4 regions of the Enterobacter sp. H2G27 genome follow, and region 3 is predicted to be linked to each of the others. Evidence: predicted binding sites of a transcription regulator. Region 3 holds the regulator's gene; each other region holds the start of a gene.

Region 1 (5,113 bases), 960 kb from region 3:
CCACGTTATCGAGGCGAACCGTCAGATTAAATGCAGATGGCATATCCATTATTCAGCCTCCAGAACCATTGCTGCGCCAAGGCCACCCGCCGCACAGGCGGTAACGAGGCCAAACCCGCCGCCCCGGCGACGGAGTTCATGTAATGTTTGCGTGATCATTCGCGCACCGGTGGCGGCAAACGGATGACCGTAGGCGATAGAACCACCCAGCACGTTGAACTTACTCTGATCCACTTCGCCTGTGGCATGGGCGCGGCCCAGCACATCGCGCGCGAAACGCTCGCTTGCCAGTAGCTGAACGTTTGCCAGAGTCTGCGCGGCAAACGCTTCATGCATATCAATCAGGGTTAAATTAGCCATCGTCAGCCCCGCGCGCTCCAGCGCCAGCGGCGTCGACCATGCCGGACCTAACAACATGTCTTGCCAGACATCAATGGCGGTGAAGGCATAGCTGCGTAAATAGCCCAGGGGAGTGATGCCCAGCTCTTTCGCGCGGGATTCGGTCATCAGGATCACGGCGGCGGCCCCGTCCGTCAGCGGCGTACTGTTCGCCGCCGTCACCGTGCCGTGCTTGCGGTCAAACGCCGGGCGCAGCTTTGCGTAATCCGCCAGCGTCGAGGTGCCGCGAATATTGTTATCTTCCGCAAGCGGTTCGCGATAGGGCGGAATGTAGGCGGTCATGACCTCGTCGGTCAGCTTGCCTTCCGACCAGGCTTTTGCCGCAAGCTGATGCGAGCGATGCGCCAGCGCATCCTGCTTTTCACGGGTAATGCCGTAGGTTTTCGCCATCTGCTCGGCGGTATCGCCCATGCGCAGGCCAGTGGAGTATTCCGCTACGGCAGGTGGCACGGGCATCAGATCGCGCAGACGTAAACGCGAGAAGAGTTTGAGTTTCTGACCCGTCGTACGGGCTTTGTTGGCATCGACCAGGATACGCGCCAGCTTTTTACTGACCCCAATCGGCAGCACCGAAGAGGAGTCTGCCCCGCCCGCAATCCCGGCGCGGATAGTCCCCGCCATCAGGCTTTCGGCGACGTTCGCCACGGCCTGGAAACTGGTTGCGCAGGCGCGACTGACGCTGTAGGCATCGGTGTGCACATTCATCCCGGTACCAAGGACGATTTCCCGCGCAATGTTGGGGGCTTCAGGCATCTGCACGACCTGACCGAACACCAGCTGTTCGATGACCTCAGGCGGAATTTCGCTGCGAGCCAGCATCTCCCCCACTACCATTTTCCCCAGGTCAACGGCCGGTATGCCATGAAACGCCGTTGCCTGACGCGCAAATGGCGTTCGCAATCCACTGACTATGGCAATGCGATCGCCCTGACGGGTAATTAGCGGTAATGCCTGACTCATAACACTCCCCTGTAAAAAATTTTTCGCAAACATAAAGTGGTCTGACCTGATAATAGTCTTAACCATTTTTTTACATTCAGCCAATCGGGGAAACGAAAAAGTGCGAGCTAAAACACAGAGAAGAAAAAGAAAATGCCCCTGCATGGCAGGGGCATTTGTGCGGTTTGTTGCCGGGTGGCGGCGTTGCCTTACTCGGCCTACACAATCGTAGGCCCATGCAAGCGAAGCGCCGCCGGGCAAAAAGGATTAACGCAGACCCAGCTGGAAAATCAGCGTTTCTGCTTCGCAGGCGAAAACAAAGTCGATGTCCAGCTTCACGCCGCCTTCCACTTCGGTGAAGGTCGACTTGATTTCACACGGATCGGATTCAACATCACGCGCACGCTTGCTCAGCGCGGCCAGGGTCTCTTCCGCTTCGGCACGGTTAGTGAACACACGGCTGTAAGACGCGGTGCAATCGGAGTTGTCCATGATGGTCCCAACATCCATACAGCAGCAAACCGGGGTTTCATCAGCACTGCATTTACTCATAGCTCAATTTCCTCTGTATTCGCGCAGCGCGCGAGATAAACACGATGCTGATATTTTACGCCCCGGCGCGGGCTCTCTCCAGCCGTTAATGGTGCAAAAACGGATAAGTGACCAATATCACACTAAAAAATGATCCAGAACAAAAACCACCCTTTTGGGTGAGTCGCGATGGTCACAATTTTGCCAACCAGATCTCGTTTCGCGAAACATGTTTGAAAATATTAATAAACAAACTTGCAACATTCTGGCTGGTCAGACCTATACTCTGGCCACTGGTCTGATTTGTCTGTCATACCTCAGACCCTACACTTCGCGCTCCTGTTACGGTATGTAACAATTATTGAATAAAAATAACTCAATGAGGTTATGGTCATGAGCCAGAAAACCCTGTTCAACAAGACTGCGCTGGCAGTCGCAGTGGCACTCGTCTCCACTTCCGCCTGGTCAGCGGGCTTTCAGTTAAACGAATTTTCTTCCTCTGGCCTTGGCCGTGCGTATTCCGGGGAAGGCGCTATTGCTGATGATGCGGGTAACGCGAGTCGTAACCCCGCGTTGATCATGATGTTCGATCGTCCGACTTTCTCTGCCGGTGCGGTTTATATCGACCCTGATGTCAACGTTTCTGGTAAGTCGCCTTATACGGGTGCGAGCCTTAAAGCGGACAACATTGCCCCAACAGCATGGATCCCCAACCTGCACTTCGTTGCGCCTATTAACGAACAGTTTGGCTGGGGTGCATCCGTAACGTCTAACTACGGCCTGGCTACCGAGTTCAATAACAACTACCCGGCTGGTGAATACGGCGGTAAAACAGACCTTACTACGCTGAACCTCAACCTGAGCGGTGCGTATCGCCTGAACGATAACTGGAGCTTTGGTCTGGGCTTTGATGCCGTCTACGCCGATGCCAAAATCGAACGTTATTCCGGGGAACAGACTGCGCGCCTGCCTAAAAACAGCAATAAAATTGCCAGTCTTGAAGGTGATGAATGGGGCTATGGCTGGAACGCCGGTATCCTGTACGAGCTGGACAAAAACAACCGTTGGGGCCTGACCTATCGTTCCGAAGTGAAAATTGACTTCGACGGCGATTACAAGAGCGGCATCCTGACGCCTGTGAACAACCTGGTTCCTGGTGCGGGTACAACCATTCCTTGGGGAACGTCCAACCAGACCGTTCCAGGTTCACTGTCACTGCATTTGCCAGAAATGTGGGAAGTGTCCGGTTACAACCGTGTTGCGCCGCAATGGGCTATCCACTATAGCCTGGCCTATACCAGCTGGAGCCAGTTCCAGGAGCTGAAAGCGACCGGAACCAATGGCCAGACGCTGTTCTATAAGGACGAAAGCTTCCACGACGCCTATCGTATTGCGTTGGGTACCACCTACTACTACGATAAAAACTGGACATTCCGCTCCGGTATCGCATTTGACGACAGCCCGGTTCCGGCAGACAAACGTTCCATTTCCATTCCGGATCAGGACCGTTTCTGGTTAAGCGCGGGCGCGACGTATGCGTTCAACGAGAATGCATCCATCGATGCGGGCGTATCTTATATGCACGGTCAGAAAGTGACGTTCCAGGAAGGCCCTTACGAGTTTACCTCTGAAGGTAAAGCCTGGCTGTTCGGTACGAACTTCAACTACGCGTTCTAATCGCGACAGAATCAAAAAAGGTGAGCATTGCTCACCTTTTTTATTTACTCAGAATCGATATCTTTTAGTTCGTTCTCGATCGCCTTCGCGTTTGGATTCTCTTCCGGCTTCAGCTTACCGCCGTTGGCAATAAAGTCATGATTCTGGAAGTACGCTTCACGTACCATAATGTACGGGTCAGAAGACTGGCGCAGCAGGCCATCAGAGTCGAGCAATTGCGCGCGGGTTTCAATCCCTTCTACCGTCCATTTACCCACCGACAGCGGCCAGGTCAGCCATGACAGAACCGGATACAGCGTATCGACCATATCACCGCCGTCATCACGCACGGTGAAGCTGCCATAGAACGGCAGATGAACGTAAGGGCCGTAACCGACACCATAATGCCCCAGCGTACTACCAAAACGGTGCGGCTGTTCACGCTGAAGTTTCGGGTTCGCCATGCCTGCGACGTCAATAAAGCCGCCCATCCCCAGAATGGAGTTCAGGAAGAAGCGGGTAAAGTGGACCATCCCCTGGTAGGGGTCGCCCTGCAGGAAGTAGTTCACCATTACCGCAGGCTCTTCGAGGTTGCTGGTAAAGTTACTTAACCCGTTACGCGCGGGCTGTGGAACATAATCGCGCCATGCCACTGCCACCGGGCGAACCACATACGGGTCCAGCACGTTGTAGTTTAAGCTATACATGGAGCGGTTAAATCCTTCGAGAGGATCGGAGCGGCCCGTTTGCTCCCCAGAGCTGGCGCAGCCCACAAGCATCGTCGCGCCCAGCGCAAGCGCCGACAGCCGAAGTTTCATAAATATCTCCCTGTTCAGTATGGCTATCGTTGATTGCCATCCGTAACGGAGCCTGATGCTCCGTCTGTAAACGTGCAAGCGATTGTAACAGCACGTTTACCGATGTCTATGAGCACAATTACGGGCAGTAACCAGCGTGACTCTGATCTCAGCATAGCCTGGCTTTTAGAATTCGTTTCGCTGGCAATTTTATAATGCCTTTGAAAGAGATGTATCACCTTTGTTGTCATTGCTGCCAATTTAAGAGCATCCCCACAGGCATCCCGACAAAAGCCGCTACGCTTAACAGAAAGATCAATCTCCGGGAGCATATATGAAAGAAGTGGGCGAAGAAAAAATTGGCGAGAGCAATGAGGAACTTGAAATTGAAAGCGAGGAGAAAGCGCGCGGCGAGAAAATAGAAATTGACGAAGATCGCCTCCCTTCCCGCGCGATGGCCATTCACGAGCATATCCGCCAGGACGGTGAAAAAGAGATGGAGCGCGACGCGATGGCTCTCTTCTGGTCAGCCATCGCTGCAGGGCTCTCAATGGGAGCATCTCTGCTTGCGAAAGGGATATTTCATGTGCAGCTGGAGGGCGTACCCGGCGGTTTTTTACTCGAGAACCTCGGTTATACCTTCGGCTTTATTATCGTCATCATGGCCCGCCAGCAGCTATTTACTGAAAACACGGTGACCGCGGTTCTGCCGGTGATGCAAAACCCCACACTCGGGAATTTCGGTTTATTGATGCGGCTCTGGGGCGTGGTCCTGCTGGGAAATATCATCG
Region 2 (5,113 bases), 2.6 Mb from region 3:
TTTCCACGCCATGTCGGTGATGTGCAGCAGGCCATCAACGCCGCCCAGGTCAACGAATGCGCCGTAGTCAGTGAGGTTCTTAACGATACCTTTGACTTCCATGCCTTCCTGCAGGTTTTCCAGCAGCTGATCGCGTTCTGCGCTGTTTTCAGATTCGATAACGGCACGACGGGAAACAACAACGTTGTTACGCTTCTGGTCCAGCTTGATTACTTTGAACTCAAGCTCTTTGCCTTCCAGGTGCAGGGTGTCACGGACTGGACGAACGTCTACCAGAGAACCTGGCAGGAACGCACGAATACCATTCAGCTCAACAGTGAAGCCACCTTTAACTTTGCCGTTGATAACACCGACCACAGTTTCAGCTTCTTCGTAAGCTTTTTCCAGCGTGATCCAAGCTTCGTGACGTTTCGCTTTCTCACGAGAAAGCAGGGTTTCACCGAAGCCGTCTTCTACTGCGTCCAGAGCAACGTCAACTTCGTCGCCAACCTGGATTTCCAGCTCGCCCTGGGCGTTTTTGAACTGCTCTGCCGGAATGGCGGACTCAGATTTCAGACCGGCGTCAACCAGTACTACGTCTTTGTCGATAGCAACAACAACACCGCGAACGATGGAACCCGGGCGGGTTTCGATTTCTTTTAAGGATTCTTCAAACAGTTGAGCAAAAGATTCAGTCATGTTTAATCTTCAGGTTAATATTAACGTCCACCTGGCTCCGTGCCGGATGGGGTTGTTTCACATACCCGCCGTCAATCCATTGCAGCGGGGGTACTGCTAAATCGGTCGCGATTACGCGAGTGCCAGTTTTTGGCGCGCATATTGTAGCGCTTTTTCAATCACTTGCTCAATAGTTAAACTGGTTGAATCCAGAACTAATGCATCTTCTGCTGGAACAAGTGGAGCGACGGCGCGGTTACGATCGCGGTCATCGCGCTCTTTTATCTCGGATAAAAGGCGATCAAAGTTAACACTAAACCCCTTCTCCTGCAACTGAAGCATGCGGCGCTGAGCGCGTTCTTCCGAAGAGGCGTCAAGGAAAATTTTCACAGGTGCATCAGGGAATACCACGGTTCCCATATCGCGTCCGTCCGCGATCAAACCCGGGGCTTCACGAAACGCGCGCTGACGACGTAACAACGCCTCACGAACGCGCGGGAAGGCCGCTACCTGAGAGGCCGCATTCGCCACTTCCTGAGTACGGATTTCCCCGCTCACGTCTTCCCCTTCAAGGATCACTTCCAGGTTGCCATCGGTCGACACGAAACGCACATCAAGATGCGCGGCCAGCGGAACCAGCGCTTCTTCTGACGCCACGTCCACGTGATGATGTAGCGCAGCCAGAGCCAGCACGCGATAGATTGCTCCCGAATCTAAAAGATGCCATTGCAATGCTTCCGCCATCGCTTTGCACAGAGTCCCTTTCCCTGCGCCACTCGGCCCATCAATGGTGATTACCGGGGCAATTGCCGTCATCTTTTTCTCCTTAAATAAGGCATACCGTTTACATGAACGCCGCGCATTATACGCGTCAACGTGCGCAACTGTTACCTTTGCGTGCAAATTACGGATTGATTGAAGCAGAGTGTAGAAGAAATGAACGGAAGTGTTCGTCAGGAAGCGTAAGGAAATGCCGCATCAGGCGATGCGGCAAGATGTTATCAGGCCAGCGTGCTAATGCGTGCCAGCTGTTCGAAGTAGTCCGGGAAAGTTTTCGCCGTACATTTCGGGTCAAGGATGGTCACAGGCGTGTCTGACAACGCCACCAGCGAGAAGCACATCGCCATACGGTGATCGTTGTAGGTTCCGATCTCGGCAACCTGCAGTTTTGCAGGAGGCGTGATGCGAATGTAGTCTTCGCCCTCTTCCACCTCAGCGCCGACCTTACGCAGCTCGGTCGCCATCGCGAACAGACGGTCAGTCTCTTTTACGCGCCAGTTGTAGATATTACGCAGCGTGGTGGTGCCTTTTGCAAACAGCGCCGCAGTGGCAATGGTCATCGCCGCATCCGGAATATGGTTCATGTCCATGTCGATGGCATTCAGATCGCCATGGGTACAGGCGATGAAGTCATCACCCCAGGTCACAACCGCGCCCATTTTTTCCAGCACGTCCGCAAAACGTATGTCGCCCTGCACGCTATTGCGACCAATACCGGTGACCTTCACGGTACCGCCTTTGATCGCACCCGCAGCCAGGAAGTAAGAAGCCGAAGAAGCGTCGCCTTCAACCAGATAGCTGCCCGGAGACTGGTACTGCTGCGCTCCACGCACCACGAAGCGCTGATAAGACTGGTTTTCCACCTCGACACCGAAGGTTTTCATCAGGTGCAGGGTGATATCAATATAAGGTTTGGAGACCAGTTCGCCTTTAATCGTAATAACCGTATCCTGCGGTGCCAGCGGCGCGGTCATCAGCAGTGCCGTCAGGAACTGGCTGGAGACGCTGCCGTCAACCTCGACATGACCGCCGTTAAAACCACCGCGCAGACGCAGTGGCGGATAGTTTTCCTGCTCCAGATACTCAACCTGCGCGCCGCCCTGACGCAGGGCATCCACCAGATGGCCAATCGGACGCTCTTTCATGCGAGGTTCGCCGGTCAGCACAATGTTGTTGCGCCCAAGACACAGGGCCGCCGCCAGCGGACGCATCGCGGTACCCGCGTTGCCCAGAAACAGCTCAAGCTCTTCATCCGTCTGCAGCGCGCCGCCGCTGCCGGTCACTTCGCAGCGGGTACGATCGTCGGAGAGAATGTAATGAACACCCAACGCTTTCAGCGCATTGAGCATATGGCGTACGTCATCGCTGTCCAGCAGGTTTGTAAGGACGGTGGTGCCGTTTGCCAGTGCTGCCAGCAGCAGAGCGCGGTTCGAGACACTTTTTGAACCAGGCAGATTAATGGTGCCATCTACCCGCGCGATAGGTTGTAACGTCAGGGATTCCATGAAAACTTAACTCTCAACTCAACATAATAAAAACCCCGCAGCAGGCTACGGGGGTGAAAACAGCGCTATTAACCGTGGCGACGTTCGAAGTCGATCATGAAATCCGTCAGAGCTTTAACGCCTTCCAGCGGCATAGCGTTATAGATGGAGGCACGCATGCCGCCAACGACACGGTGACCTTTGAGCGAATGCAGGCCTGCCGAGAAGGACTCTTCAAGGAACACTTTATCCAGGCTGCTGTCCGCCAGCTGGAACGGCACGTTCATCCGGGAACGGTTAGCTTTCGCCACATCGTTGCGATAGAAATCGCTTTTGTCGATCACGCCATACAGCAGTTCAGCTTTCTGCTGATTCACCTTGTCCATCTGCGCCACGCCGCCGTTTTGCTTCAGCCATTTGAAGACCAGGCCTGAAAGATACCAGGCAAACGTTGGTGGGGTGTTGAACATAGAATCGTTATCGTTCAGCACGGTGTAATCGAGAATCGACGGGCAGGATGTATGTGCTTTACCCAGCAGGTCTTCACGCACGACGACGATAGTCAAACCGGCCGGACCGATATTTTTCTGCGCGCCCGCATAGATAACGCCGTAGCGGCTGACATCAATTGGCGCAGACAGAATGGTGGAGGAGAAGTCGGCGGCAACCACGACATCGCTGCCGAAGTTTGGCGTCTCGTCGATGGCAATCCCGTCAATGGTTTCGTTCGGGCAGTAGTGCAGATAGGCTGCGTTATCAGAAAGCTGCCACTCGCTCATTGGCTTCACGGCGCGCAGGCCATCAACGGTCACTTTGGCGTCGATAACATTCGGCGTGCAGTATTTATGCGCTTCTTTAACGGCGCTCGCAGCCCAGTAGCCCGCGTCAACGTAGTCAGCCGTCGTTTTGTCACCGAGGATATTCAGCGGAACGCCTGCAAACTGGCCGCGTCCACCGCCGTGGCAGAACAATACTTTGTAGTTCGAGGGAATATTCAGCAGATCGCGAAAATCCTTTTCTGCCTCTTCGGCCACCTGAATAAACTCTTTACCACGGTGGCTGATTTCCATCACCGACGTACCGAGACCGTTCCAGTCACAGAGTTCCTGTTGAGCCTGTTTAAGCACGTCTGCCGGTAACATTGCCGGACCTGAACTGAAATTAAAGACTTGAGCCATTTCCCTTCACCACGCTAAAAGCCATAAGTTATAACTGTGGATATCGGTTTTATCATTCAGTGACACGCGCCGCAATGTCTAAAACTTATGACCCGTGAAATGTGTCCCGCGTCACACAAAACAATCTGCCGCCTCGCCATCACAAAACCGACAAAATGGCTGTCAGGTGATGCGTTTGGCCCGGCTAACCTTCGTCCATTCCGGATTTGCACAGCGGGGGCATAATTGACGCTCCCCCGGGTGCATCGCGAGCACATGACTACATCTCACGCAGGCATACTCGCCTGACTCAGGTACGGTTCTGAAACGCTCGATCAGCATATCCGGCAGGATACACAGTCCCGGCTTCACCTCGTCGTCAGAATAGTAATAGACGCTGATCTGCCCGTTGGTCTCCATGATCGCCAGACGCACCTGCCCGAGCTGTTCAACGCTATTCAGTCGTAGCTCCATAAAGAACTCGAACTCGGTCATATTGGCGCTTTGTACATTTTCCCAGGCCAACTGCCCGTCCTCGACGATAACGACCGGCTTCCCCTCAAGCAGATCTTCCAGCTTTTCGCTTTTCGACATCAGCCACATGACAAGGCGATAAAGAAGCGCCAGTGAAACAAAAACGATAAACACCGGCACCATCGGCACATCATCATAGAAGGCGACATCCCCCGCCGCCGAGCCCAGCGTCAGGATGATCAACACCTCAAAGAGCGACATCTGCCGTACGCCGCGACGGCCGGTGATTTTAAGAAACATGAAGACAAGTACGAAGGTATACAGGCTGCGGAGCGCCACTTCGCCCAGAAATTCAGGAGGAACTTTATCAAACGCCATCCGCTGGAGATCAAATGCTTTCATTTTTCTATGCCTTAACAGTCAGTTACTGCCACTAAGCATAGCCCAGCCATTTATTTTCGCCGAAGATAGCACCCGTCACTCAAAACCCGTATCATTGCGCGCTTTACGTACGATAAAAGTGAACGCCATGACTCAAACGTTTATCCCCGGCAAAGATGC
Region 3 (5,113 bases):
GCCGCTGCGTAAAGAGATTGCCCGTCTCGAAAAAGAGATGGAAAAGCTCAACGCCACGCTTGCTACCGTTGAAGAGAAGCTCGGCGACAGCGGCCTGTATGACCAGAGCCGTAAAGCTGAACTGACGGACTGCCTGCAAACCCAGGCGAAGACCAAATCCAGCCTTGAAGAGTGTGAGATGGCGTGGCTCGACGCGCAGGAACAGCTGGAAGCGATGCTGCAGGCTGACTGACCTGTTTACCCCGTTTTAAGAACAGAATCCGTACCGGGTTCGGAAATCCAGCTTAAACGGGGTACAATTCGGAAAGTATCGTAAATTTCCGACAAGAATCAGCATCGCGCTTATGACCCAAATCATCCCATCAGACTTCGACATTGCGGTCGAAGACAGCACTGAGTTCGTGCCTATGCGCGGCGTGGCCAATCCCCATTTGCAGACCATGCTGCCGCGACTGATCCGCCGCAAGGTTCAGTTCACCCCGCACTGGCAACGGCTTGACCTGCCAGACGGTGATTTTCTGGATCTCGCCTGGAGCGAAGCGCCGGAACAGGCTCGCCATAAGCCGCGTCTGGTGGTCTTTCACGGCCTGGAAGGCAGCCTGCACAGCCCGTATGCCCATGGGCTAATTGAGGCGGCAAAGGCGCGCGGCTGGCTCGGCGTGGTGATGCATTTTCGCGGCTGTAGCGGCGAACCGAATCGTCAGAAACGCATTTATCACTCGGGTGAAACAGAAGACGGGACGTGGTTTTTACACTGGCTGCGTGAAAATTATGGCACCGTGCCAACGGCCGCCGTGGGCTACTCGCTGGGCGGCAATATGCTGGCCTGCTTGCTGGCCAAAGAGGGCGAAAGCGTGCCGCTGGAGGCCGCCGTCATTGTCTCCGCGCCGTTTATGCTCGAGCAGTGCAGCTACCATATGGATAAAGGCTTCTCCCGCGTCTACCAGCGTTACCTCCTCAACCTCCTGAAGGCCAATGCGGCACGTAAACTGAAGGCCTACCCGGATACCCTGCCGGTCAGCCTGCGCCAGCTGAAAAAGGTACGCCGTATTCGCGAGTTCGACGACCTGATCACCGCGAAAATTCACGGCTTCGCCGATGCGATTGACTATTATCGTCAGTGCAGCGCCATGCCGCTGCTCAGCAAGATCACGCAGCCAACGCTGATTATTCATGCCAAAGATGACCCGTTTATGGATCATCACTCGATCCCCGCGCAGGAATTCCTGCCCGACAACGTTCACTATCAGTTGACCGAGCACGGCGGCCACGTCGGGTTTATCGGCGGCACGCTGCGCCGCCCGAAAATGTGGCTTGAGGCGCGTATTCCTGACTGGCTAACCCCTTATCTGGACGGTGCAAAATGATTATTCCCTGGCAGGATCTGGCTCCCGAAACGCTCGATAATCTGATTGAAAGCTTTGTATTACGCGAAGGCACCGATTATGGTGAACAGGAACGCTCGCTTGAGCAAAAGGTCAACGATGTAAAGCGCCAGCTGAAAAGCGGCGACGTGGTGCTGGTGTGGTCAGAACTGCATGAGACGGTCAATATCATGCCCCGCAACGCGTTTCACGGCTGATCTTCCACCCTTTTCAGTCAGGGAGTTGCTATGTCTGCCAGACATCCGGTTATAGCCGTTACGGGGTCGAGTGGTGCGGGAACCACCACCACAAGCCTCGCATTTCGCAAGATTTTCGCCCAGCTGAATCTCCGTGCGGCGGAGGTCGAGGGCGACAGCTTTCACCGCTACACGCGTCCGGAAATGGACATGGCCATCCGTAAGGCGCGCGATCTGGGTAAACACATCAGCTACTTCGGTCCGGAAGCCAATGACTTCGGCCTGCTGGAACAAACCTTTATTGAGTACGGCCAGAGCGGTAAAGGGCAGTCCCGCAAGTATCTGCATACCTATGATGAAGCCGTTCCCTGGAATCAGGTGCCGGGAACCTTTACCCCATGGCAACCGCTGCCGGAACCCACTGACGTCCTGTTTTACGAAGGATTACACGGCGGCGTGGTCACCCCGCAACACGACGTGGCGCGCCACGTGGACCTGCTGGTCGGTGTGGTCCCTATCGTGAACCTGGAGTGGATCCAGAAGCTGACGCGCGACATGAGCGAACGTGGCCATTCGCGAGAGGCGGTAATGGACTCGGTGGTACGCTCCATGGAAGATTACATCAACTTCCTGACGCCGCAGTTCTCCCGCACCCATATCAACTTCCAGCGCGTGCCGACGGTGGATACCTCCAACCCGTTTGCCGCCAAAAGTATCCCATCCCTGGATGAGAGCTTTGTGGTTATTCATTTCCGCAATCTTGAAGGTATTGATTACCCCTGGCTGCTGGCGATGCTGCAGGGCTCGTTTATTTCTCACATGAATACATTGGTCGTACCGGGCGGAAAAATGGGGCTGGCGATGGAGCTCATCATGACGCCGCTGGTGGAGCGGTTGATGGAAGGGAAACAGATCGCATGAGCATGTTCCCTCTCCCTGTGGGAGAGGGTTAGGGTGAGGGCATCAACACGCACGATGCCCCATGGATCACGCCTCGATCACTTCATACGAATGCGTGATTTTTACCGCTTTCTCCAGCATTAACGCCACAGAGCAGTACTTCTCCGCAGACAGGTCCACCGCACGTGAAACCGCCGCGTCTTTCAGTTCTTTACCGGTGACCACAAAGTGCAGGTTAATATGGGTGAACAGACGTGGTGCCTCTTCACGACGTTCTGAGGTGAGTTTAACCTCACAATCCGTCACGTCATGACGACCTTTTTGCAGAATCGACACCACGTCAATGGCGCTGCATCCGCCTGCCGCCATCAGCACCATTTCCATTGGGCTTGGCGCTTTATCGCCGGAGTTACCGTCCATTAAAATCTGGTGCCCTGACGCGGACTCGCCCAGGAACGTTAAACCTTCAACCCATTTCACGCGCGCTTGCATATTCTTAAACTCCAACGTTGCATTTTTGGTGACAGATTACGCGTGCGTTACATTTCTCGCAATGGAAGGCGACCTGCATCATGCTGAAGCGAGACACCAGGAGACACGCGGCGAAAGCTATGCTAAAACACTCTGGATGCTACAGTAATACATTGACGTTACACATGTATGCAGAGGACATCAAACTTTACTGGCTGCGAAACGTTACGGTAGCCGACTTCCCAGGGTATGGGTAAGAATTCGATTGCAACCCCAGAGTCCGGATGCATCTGATGACTCTGGTGACAGCTTATAACAGAGGATAACAGCGCATGGTGCTTGGCAAACCGCAAACAGACCCGACTCTCGAATGGTTCTTGTCTCATTGCCACATTCATAAGTACCCATCAAAGAGCACGCTGATTCACCAGGGTGAAAAAGCGGAAACGTTGTATTACATCGTTAAAGGCTCGGTGGCAGTGCTGATCAAAGATGAAGAAGGGAAAGAGATGATCCTTTCTTATCTGAACCAGGGCGATTTCATCGGTGAACTGGGCCTGTTTGAAGAGGGCCAGGAACGTAGCGCCTGGGTTCGTGCAAAGACAGCATGTGAAGTGGCTGAAATTTCTTACAAGAAGTTCCGTCAGCTGATTCAGGTTAATCCTGACATTCTGATGCGTCTTTCTTCCCAGATGGCACGCCGTCTGCAGGTCACCTCAGAGAAAGTGGGTAACCTCGCCTTCCTGGACGTTACCGGTCGTATCGCGCAGACCCTGCTGAACCTGGCGAAACAGCCAGACGCCATGACCCACCCGGACGGCATGCAAATTAAAATTACCCGTCAGGAAATTGGTCAGATCGTCGGTTGCTCCCGTGAAACAGTAGGCCGTATCCTGAAAATGCTGGAAGATCAAAACCTGATCTCCGCCCACGGTAAAACCATCGTGGTCTACGGAACGCGTTAATTCCGCTTAAACGGCGTGCCATCGCAAGGTGTCACGCCGTTTTTGTCTCTATTCCCCATGTGGCGCAGGCTGATCTATCACCCGGAAGTTAACTACGCACTGCGACAAACGCTGGTGTTGTGTCTTCCTGTGGCCATAGGCCTGATCCTCGGACATCTTCAACAAGGCCTGCTGTTTTCCCTCGTGCCCGCCTGCTGCAACATCGCCGGTCTGGACACGCCGCATAAGCGCTTTTTCAAACGCCTGATCGTTGGCGGCTGCCTGTTTGCGGGCTGTAGCCTCGCCGTACAGCTTTTACTGGCTCGTGATATCCCGCTGCCGCTGATCCTGACCGTGCTGGCGATGACCCTCGGCGTCACGGCGGAAATCAGTTCGCTGCACGCCCGCCTGCTTCCCGCGTCGCTGATTGCGGCCATTTTCACGCTAAGTCTCGCCGGGAATATGCCGGTGTGGGAGCCGCTGCTGATCTACGCTCTGGGGACGCTGTGGTACGGGCTGTTTAACTGGTTTTGGTTCTGGCTGTGGCGGGAACAGCCGCTGCGCGAATCCCTGAGCCTGCTCTATGTGCAGCTTGCGGATTACTGCGAGGCCAAATACACCCTGCTCACCCAGCATACCGATCCGGAAAAATCCTTACCGCCGCTGCTGACGCGCCAGCAGAAGGTGGTGGATCTCATAAGCCAGTGCTATCAGCAGCTACACATGCTCGCCGCCAACAAGAACCACGAGTACAAACGCCTGCTGCGCACCTTCCAGGTCGGGCTGGATCTACAGGAACATATCTCCGTGAGCCTGCACCACCCGCAGGAGGTACAAAAGCTGGTCGAGCGCAGCCATGCCGAAGCGGTGATCCGCTGGAACGCGCAGACCGTCTCCGCACGCCTGCGGGTGCTGGCCGATGATATTCTCTATCACCGCTACCCCACGCGCTTTAACATGGATAAACAGCTCGGCGCGCTGGAGAAAATCGCCCGCCAGCATCCGGATAACCCGGTCGGACAGTTTGCCGCCTGGCACTTCAGCCGCATCGCCCGGGTATTGCGCACCCAGCGTCCGCTTTATCCCCGCGACCTGATGGCGGATAAGCAAAAACGGCTGCCGTTATTGCCCGCGCTCAAAAGCTATCTTTCTTTTAAATCTTCCGCCCTGCGCAACGCCGCAAGGATTAGCGTGATGCTCAGTACCGCCAGCCTGATGGGCATGGCGCTGCATCTGC
Region 4 (5,065 bases), 2.6 Mb from region 3:
TCGTCGTCTGACCAGCCAGGAACAACCACGTAGCGGATCCAGGTTTTGATGCCTTTGTCGGCTATGTATTTGGCAAACTCCAGCGTGCGGTGGTTTGAGACACCAACGAGGTTCTGGTGGATCTCATCGTTCATCTGTTTGAGATCGAGCATCACCAGATCGGTCACTTCAAGCAGTTCATCAATCACCGGATCGTAGCGACGTACAAAGCCATTGGTATCCAGGCAGGTATGTATGCCTTCTTTGTGGCAGGCGCGGAACCAGTCACGGACAAATTCAGCCTGAAGAATGGCTTCACCGCCGGATGCGGTGACGCCGCCACCGGACGCGTTCATAAAGTGGCGGTAAGTCACCACCTCTTTCATCAAGTCTTCAACGGTCACTTCTTTGCCGCCGTGCGTGTCCCAGGTATCGCGGTTATGGCAGTACAGGCAGCGCATCAGGCAGCCCTGGAAAAAGGTGATAAAGCGGATGCCCGGGCCATCAACGGTGCCACAGGATTCAAAGGAGTGAATACGACCAATAGTTGACATTGCGGTGATATCTCCATCATCGGCCCGTCCCGGGCCTGTGTATGCACAGCTCAAAGCCGGCTGTGTTAAGTCTGTTTTGGCTGTTATCCATTAAGTATAGATAGCGGACAAAAGAGACTGAGGTGGAGAGGGTGCTAAAAAGGCCCCACTGACGTGGAGCCTTTATTGTACGCTTGTTAACGCGTGATTTCAGTCAATTCCACTTACATGGACTGAGTGAAAGTACGGGTGATAACGTCCTGCTGCTGTTCTTTAGTCAGGGAGTTAAAACGTACTGCGTAGCCAGATACGCGGATGGTCAGCTGAGGATATTTCTCAGGGTGTTCCATCGCGTCGAGCAGCATTTCACGGTTCATGACGTTCACGTTCAGGTGCTGACCACCTTCGATGGACGCTTCGTGGTGGAAGTAACCATCCATCAGACCCGCGAGGTTAGTTTTACGCACTTCGTCGTCTTTACCCAGCGCGTTTGGCACGATAGAGAAGGTGTAAGAGATACCATCTTTCGCGTAAGCAAACGGCAGTTTAGCGACGGAAGTCAGAGAGGCAACCGCACCTTTCTGGTCACGACCGTGCATTGGGTTAGCACCTGGGCCGAATGGCGCGCCAGCACGACGACCGTCTGGGGTGTTACCGGTTTTCTTACCATACACAACGTTAGAGGTGATGGTCAGAACAGACTGAGTCGGGATAGCGTTACGGTAGGTAGTCAGTTTCTGAATTTTCTTCATGAAACGTTCTACCAGGTCAACCGCCATGTCATCAACGCGAGAATCGTTGTTACCAAACTGCGGATATTCGCCTTCGATTTCGAAGTCGATAGCCAGACCGTCTTCGTCACGAATTGGCTTAACTTTCGCATATTTGATTGCAGACAGGGAGTCAGCAGCAACGGACAGACCTGCGATACCACACGCCATGGTGCGGATAACGTCACGGTCGTGCAGCGCCATCAGAGAGGCTTCGTAGCTGTACTTGTCGTGCATGTAGTGGATAACGTTAAGTGCAGTGACGTACTGTTTAGCCAGCCAGTCCATGAAGTGGTCCATGCGCTCCATGACTTCATCATAGTTCAGCACATCGCCTTTGATCGGCTCAGATTTAGGACCAACCTGCATTTTCAGTTTTTCATCAACGCCGCCGTTGATTGCGTACAGCATGGTTTTCGCCAGGTTTGCACGCGCACCGAAGAACTGCATTTGTTTACCAACAACCATTGGGCTTACGCAGCAAGCGATAGCGTAATCGTCGTTGTTGAAGTCCGGACGCATCAGGTCATCGTTCTCGTACTGCAGAGAAGAGGTATCGATGGACACTTTAGCCGCGAATTTCTTGAAGTTCAGAGGCAGTTTTTCAGACCACAGAACGGTGATGTTCGGCTCCGGAGAAGGACCCATGGTGTACAGGGTGTTCAGGAAGCGGAAGCTGTTTTTGGTTACCAGAGTACGGCCGTCAACGCCCATACCGCCGATGGATTCAGTTGCCCAGATTGGGTCACCGGAGAACAGCTCATCGTATTCAGGGGTACGCAGGAAGCGAACCATACGCAGTTTCATGACCAGGTGGTCAATCATTTCCTGAGCGTCTTGCTCGGTGATTTTGCCTGCTTTCAGGTCACGTTCGATGTAGGCATCCAGGAAGGTGGATACGCGACCGAAGGACATTGCTGCACCGTTCTGAGACTTAACTGCGGCCAGGTAGCCGAAGTAGGTCCACTGGATAGCTTCCTGAGCGTTGGTAGCAGGACCAGAGATATCGCAGCCATATTTCGCCGCCATCTCTTTGATCTGACCCAGCGCGCGGTGCTGTTCAGCGATTTCTTCACGCAGACGAATAGTCGCTTCCAGGTTTACGCCATTTTCCAGGTCGGACTGCAGGGAAACAAACTGCGCGTACTTGTCTTTCATCAGGAAGTCGATACCGTACAGCGCAACGCGACGGTAGTCACCGATGATACGGCCACGGCCATACGCATCTGGCAGACCAGTCAGAACGCCAGATTTACGGCAGTTCAGAATGTCTTTGGTGTAAACATCGAATACACCCTGGTTGTGGGTTTTACGGTATTCGGTGAAGATTTTTTTCAGCATTGGATCCAGCTCGCGGTTATACGCTTTGCAGGAACCTTCAACCATTTTGATACCACCGAACGGGATGATTGCGCGTTTCAGTGGTGCTTCAGTCTGCAGACCAACGATTTTCTCAAGGGCTTTGTTGATGTAGCCAGCATCGTGAGAAGTGATGGTGGAAGCAACGGAGGTGTCAAAATCAACTGGCGCGTGAGTGCGGTTTTCCAGTTTAACGCCTTCCATTACGCTGTCCCACAGCTTGGTGGTCGCGTCAGTTGCGCCAGCCAGGAAGGATTCGTCACCTTCATACGGGGTATAGTTTTTCTGAATGAAGTCACGTACGTTTACTTCATTCTGCCAGTCACCTTTCGCAAAACCTTCCCAGGCTGTGGCTAACTTTTCATTAAGCTCGGACATGTAACACCTACCTTCTTAAGTGGATTTTTTATTTACTGCCTGAGAAAACCATCAATGATGATCGTCGCCACGCAGGTAAATGACCCAGTATGTCAACCCAACTAACAGACCCCCACCGATAATGTTCCCGATAGTGACAGGGATCAGGTTATCAGTAATGAAATTCATAATAGTCAGGTGTGAGAAACTTTCCGGGGATGAACCAACTGCGGTCCAGAACTCCGGGCTCGCAAAGTCGCGGATGACAATGCCCATTGGGATCATGAACATATTCGCGATACTGTGCTCAAAGCCGCTGGCAACAAACATCGCAACCGGCAGAACCATAATTAAGGCTTTGTCCATCAGGCTACGACCCGAGTAGCTCATCCATACAGCCAGGCAGACCATCAGGTTAGCGAGGATGCCGAGAGCAACGGCTTCGATAAATGTGTGGTGCATTTTGTGGTCGGCGGTTTGCAGGACGTTAAGGCCCCAGCCACCGTTGGCGGTCATGTACTCGCCAGAAAGCCACATCAACAAAACAAAGAGCAGACAGCCAACCAGGTTACCCACGTAGACGTTAAGCCAGTTACGTGCCAGCTGACCCCAGGTAATTCTTCCGCTGGCCTTTGCCACGACAATCAGCACCGTTGAGGTGAAGAGGTCGGCGCCGCAGATGACGCAGAGAATCAGACCCAGTGAGAAACAAATGCCGCCAATCAGTTTGGCCATACCGAAAGGCATTCCGGCAGTACCGGTGGTGGCGGTGATGTAGAAGACGAAAGCGATAGAGATGAACACACCAGCCGTGATCGCCAGATAGAACGTCTTCATCGGGTGTTTCGTTGCTTTATAGACACCCGCTTCTTCGGCAACTTTGGCCATCGCAGCAGGGAGTAAAAGATCAAAAGGGTTGTCAGCTTTCACACTAACTCTCTCTTTATTAAGTCGGCGACGAGATACTAACAAAGCATTATAGAAGAGAAATTGATATAGATCATATCTCGCCTGGCTTATAGGCCCGCAGTGTGTATGGATTTACAGCAAATGCGGAGTAAGTGTTTGATTATCTGTATAAAAATAAATTTTAAAAGTTATGAAAAGAGTTGAATTTTTTCGTTCAGCCACCTCGGATACAGTTAATTAATATGGAGTATTTACCATAAAAAGTAACAGTAAAGCCCAGGTAAATATTATTATATTTACCCATGTTTAACTTTATTATTACAATCAACAGTCATTGCCGAAGAAAATAAAAAACGGGGCAATGAAATTGCCCCGTAATATAGCCCAGACGATTGAATACGCCTACTGCTGGTAATGTTATGTGCGCTTATTTTGACCAGTAAGCGGCTTTTGCTTTCTGCAGTTTTTCGTAGGCCTTCAGCAGCGACTGGTGCGCCGGGAAGGCTTTCAGATCGCTATCAACAGCCTGTAGGCCATAAAACGGCGCTTCGCCGCTCAGGGCCGCGCTGGCTGCTTCTACAGCCTCAGCACCGTACATGCGCACGAAAGCGTTCAGGTATTGCAGCGGTTCGCGATCCTCTTCCTGTGCAAGCAGCAGCAGGGTTTGCAGGCAACGGTAATAGTTGGTGCGCTCGGCAGAGAAGACCGACTGGTTGAATTCCATGGTCCACTCGGTCCAGGCCAGGGCCTGATCCAGGTCGCCACCCGCCAGGGCCAGCATCGCTTTCAGCTCACCAATACGCAGGGTGTACCAGCCGTTGTCTTTACCGGTCGCCAGACCCAGCAGTTCGCGTACGCGGGTGAAGTCGTCGTGGCCTTCCTCGTCCAGTTGGGCGATCAGGTTCAGATAATCTTCTTTCTCCCACTCGCTGCCCGGAAGAGCCAGCAGCGTTTCGCGCAGATGTGCACCCATGCTGTTATTCGCCAGCCACAGATCTTCTGCAGGGTAGATGTCGGACATGCCGGGAACAATAATGCGGCATGCATAGACGCCCAGGTGCTCGTAGTCGGCAATGTAAACTTCCTGGTCTTCGGCTTTGAAAATCGCCATCAGCGTTGCGAACTCTTCTTCCGTTGTTCCTGCAAAGCTCCAGTCCA

Evidence for each region. Region 3 encodes CRP, which controls carbon source genes, mostly activating them, when cyclic AMP is high. Its sites were predicted from a motif close to ATGTGANNNNNNTCACAT; they were not measured.
Region 1: a site for CRP is predicted at 1,996-2,013, ahead of ACW9E7_RS13870 (YfcZ/YiiS family protein). Genes of this name have one in related genera too.
Region 2: a site for CRP is predicted at 4,199-4,216, ahead of serC (3-phosphoserine/phosphohydroxythreonine transaminase). Genes of this name have one in related genera too.
Region 4: a site for CRP is predicted at 3,987-4,004, ahead of focA (formate transporter FocA). Genes of this name have one in related genera too.

The regions. Positions count from the first base shown of each region.
Region 1 covers NZ_JBSVSI010000001.1:2,937,116-2,942,228, forward strand. The annotation lists gene fadJ (fatty acid oxidation complex subunit alpha FadJ) at 1-49, opposite strand, end outside; gene fadI (acetyl-CoA C-acyltransferase FadI) at 49-1,359, opposite strand; gene ACW9E7_RS13870 (YfcZ/YiiS family protein) at 1,606-1,890, opposite strand; gene fadL (long-chain fatty acid transporter FadL) at 2,263-3,546, shown strand; gene mlaA (phospholipid-binding lipoprotein MlaA) at 3,591-4,343, opposite strand; gene ACW9E7_RS13885 (formate/nitrite transporter family protein) at 4,657-5,113, shown strand, end outside.
Region 2 covers NZ_JBSVSI010000001.1:1,278,642-1,283,754, reverse strand. The annotation lists gene rpsA (30S ribosomal protein S1) at 1-678, opposite strand, end outside; gene cmk ((d)CMP kinase) at 790-1,473, opposite strand; gene aroA (3-phosphoshikimate 1-carboxyvinyltransferase) at 1,659-2,942, opposite strand; gene serC (3-phosphoserine/phosphohydroxythreonine transaminase) at 3,011-4,099, opposite strand; gene ACW9E7_RS05960 (DUF421 domain-containing protein) at 4,262-4,954, opposite strand; gene ycaO (30S ribosomal protein S12 methylthiotransferase accessory factor YcaO) at 5,082-5,113, shown strand, end outside.
Region 3 covers NZ_JBSVSI010000001.1:3,900,750-3,905,862, forward strand. The annotation lists gene ACW9E7_RS18650 (ABC transporter ATP-binding protein) at 1-232, shown strand, start outside; gene ACW9E7_RS18655 (hydrolase) at 345-1,367, shown strand; gene ACW9E7_RS18660 (YheU family protein) at 1,364-1,582, shown strand; gene ACW9E7_RS18665 (phosphoribulokinase) at 1,613-2,482, shown strand; gene ACW9E7_RS18670 (OsmC family protein) at 2,549-2,953, opposite strand; gene crp (cAMP-activated global transcriptional regulator CRP) at 3,265-3,897, shown strand; gene ACW9E7_RS18680 (YccS/YhfK family putative transporter) at 3,955-5,113, shown strand, end outside.
Region 4 covers NZ_JBSVSI010000001.1:1,272,579-1,277,643, forward strand. The annotation lists gene pflA (pyruvate formate lyase 1-activating protein) at 1-533, opposite strand, end outside; gene pflB (formate C-acetyltransferase) at 737-3,019, opposite strand; gene focA (formate transporter FocA) at 3,071-3,928, opposite strand; gene ycaO (30S ribosomal protein S12 methylthiotransferase accessory factor YcaO) at 4,335-5,065, opposite strand, start outside.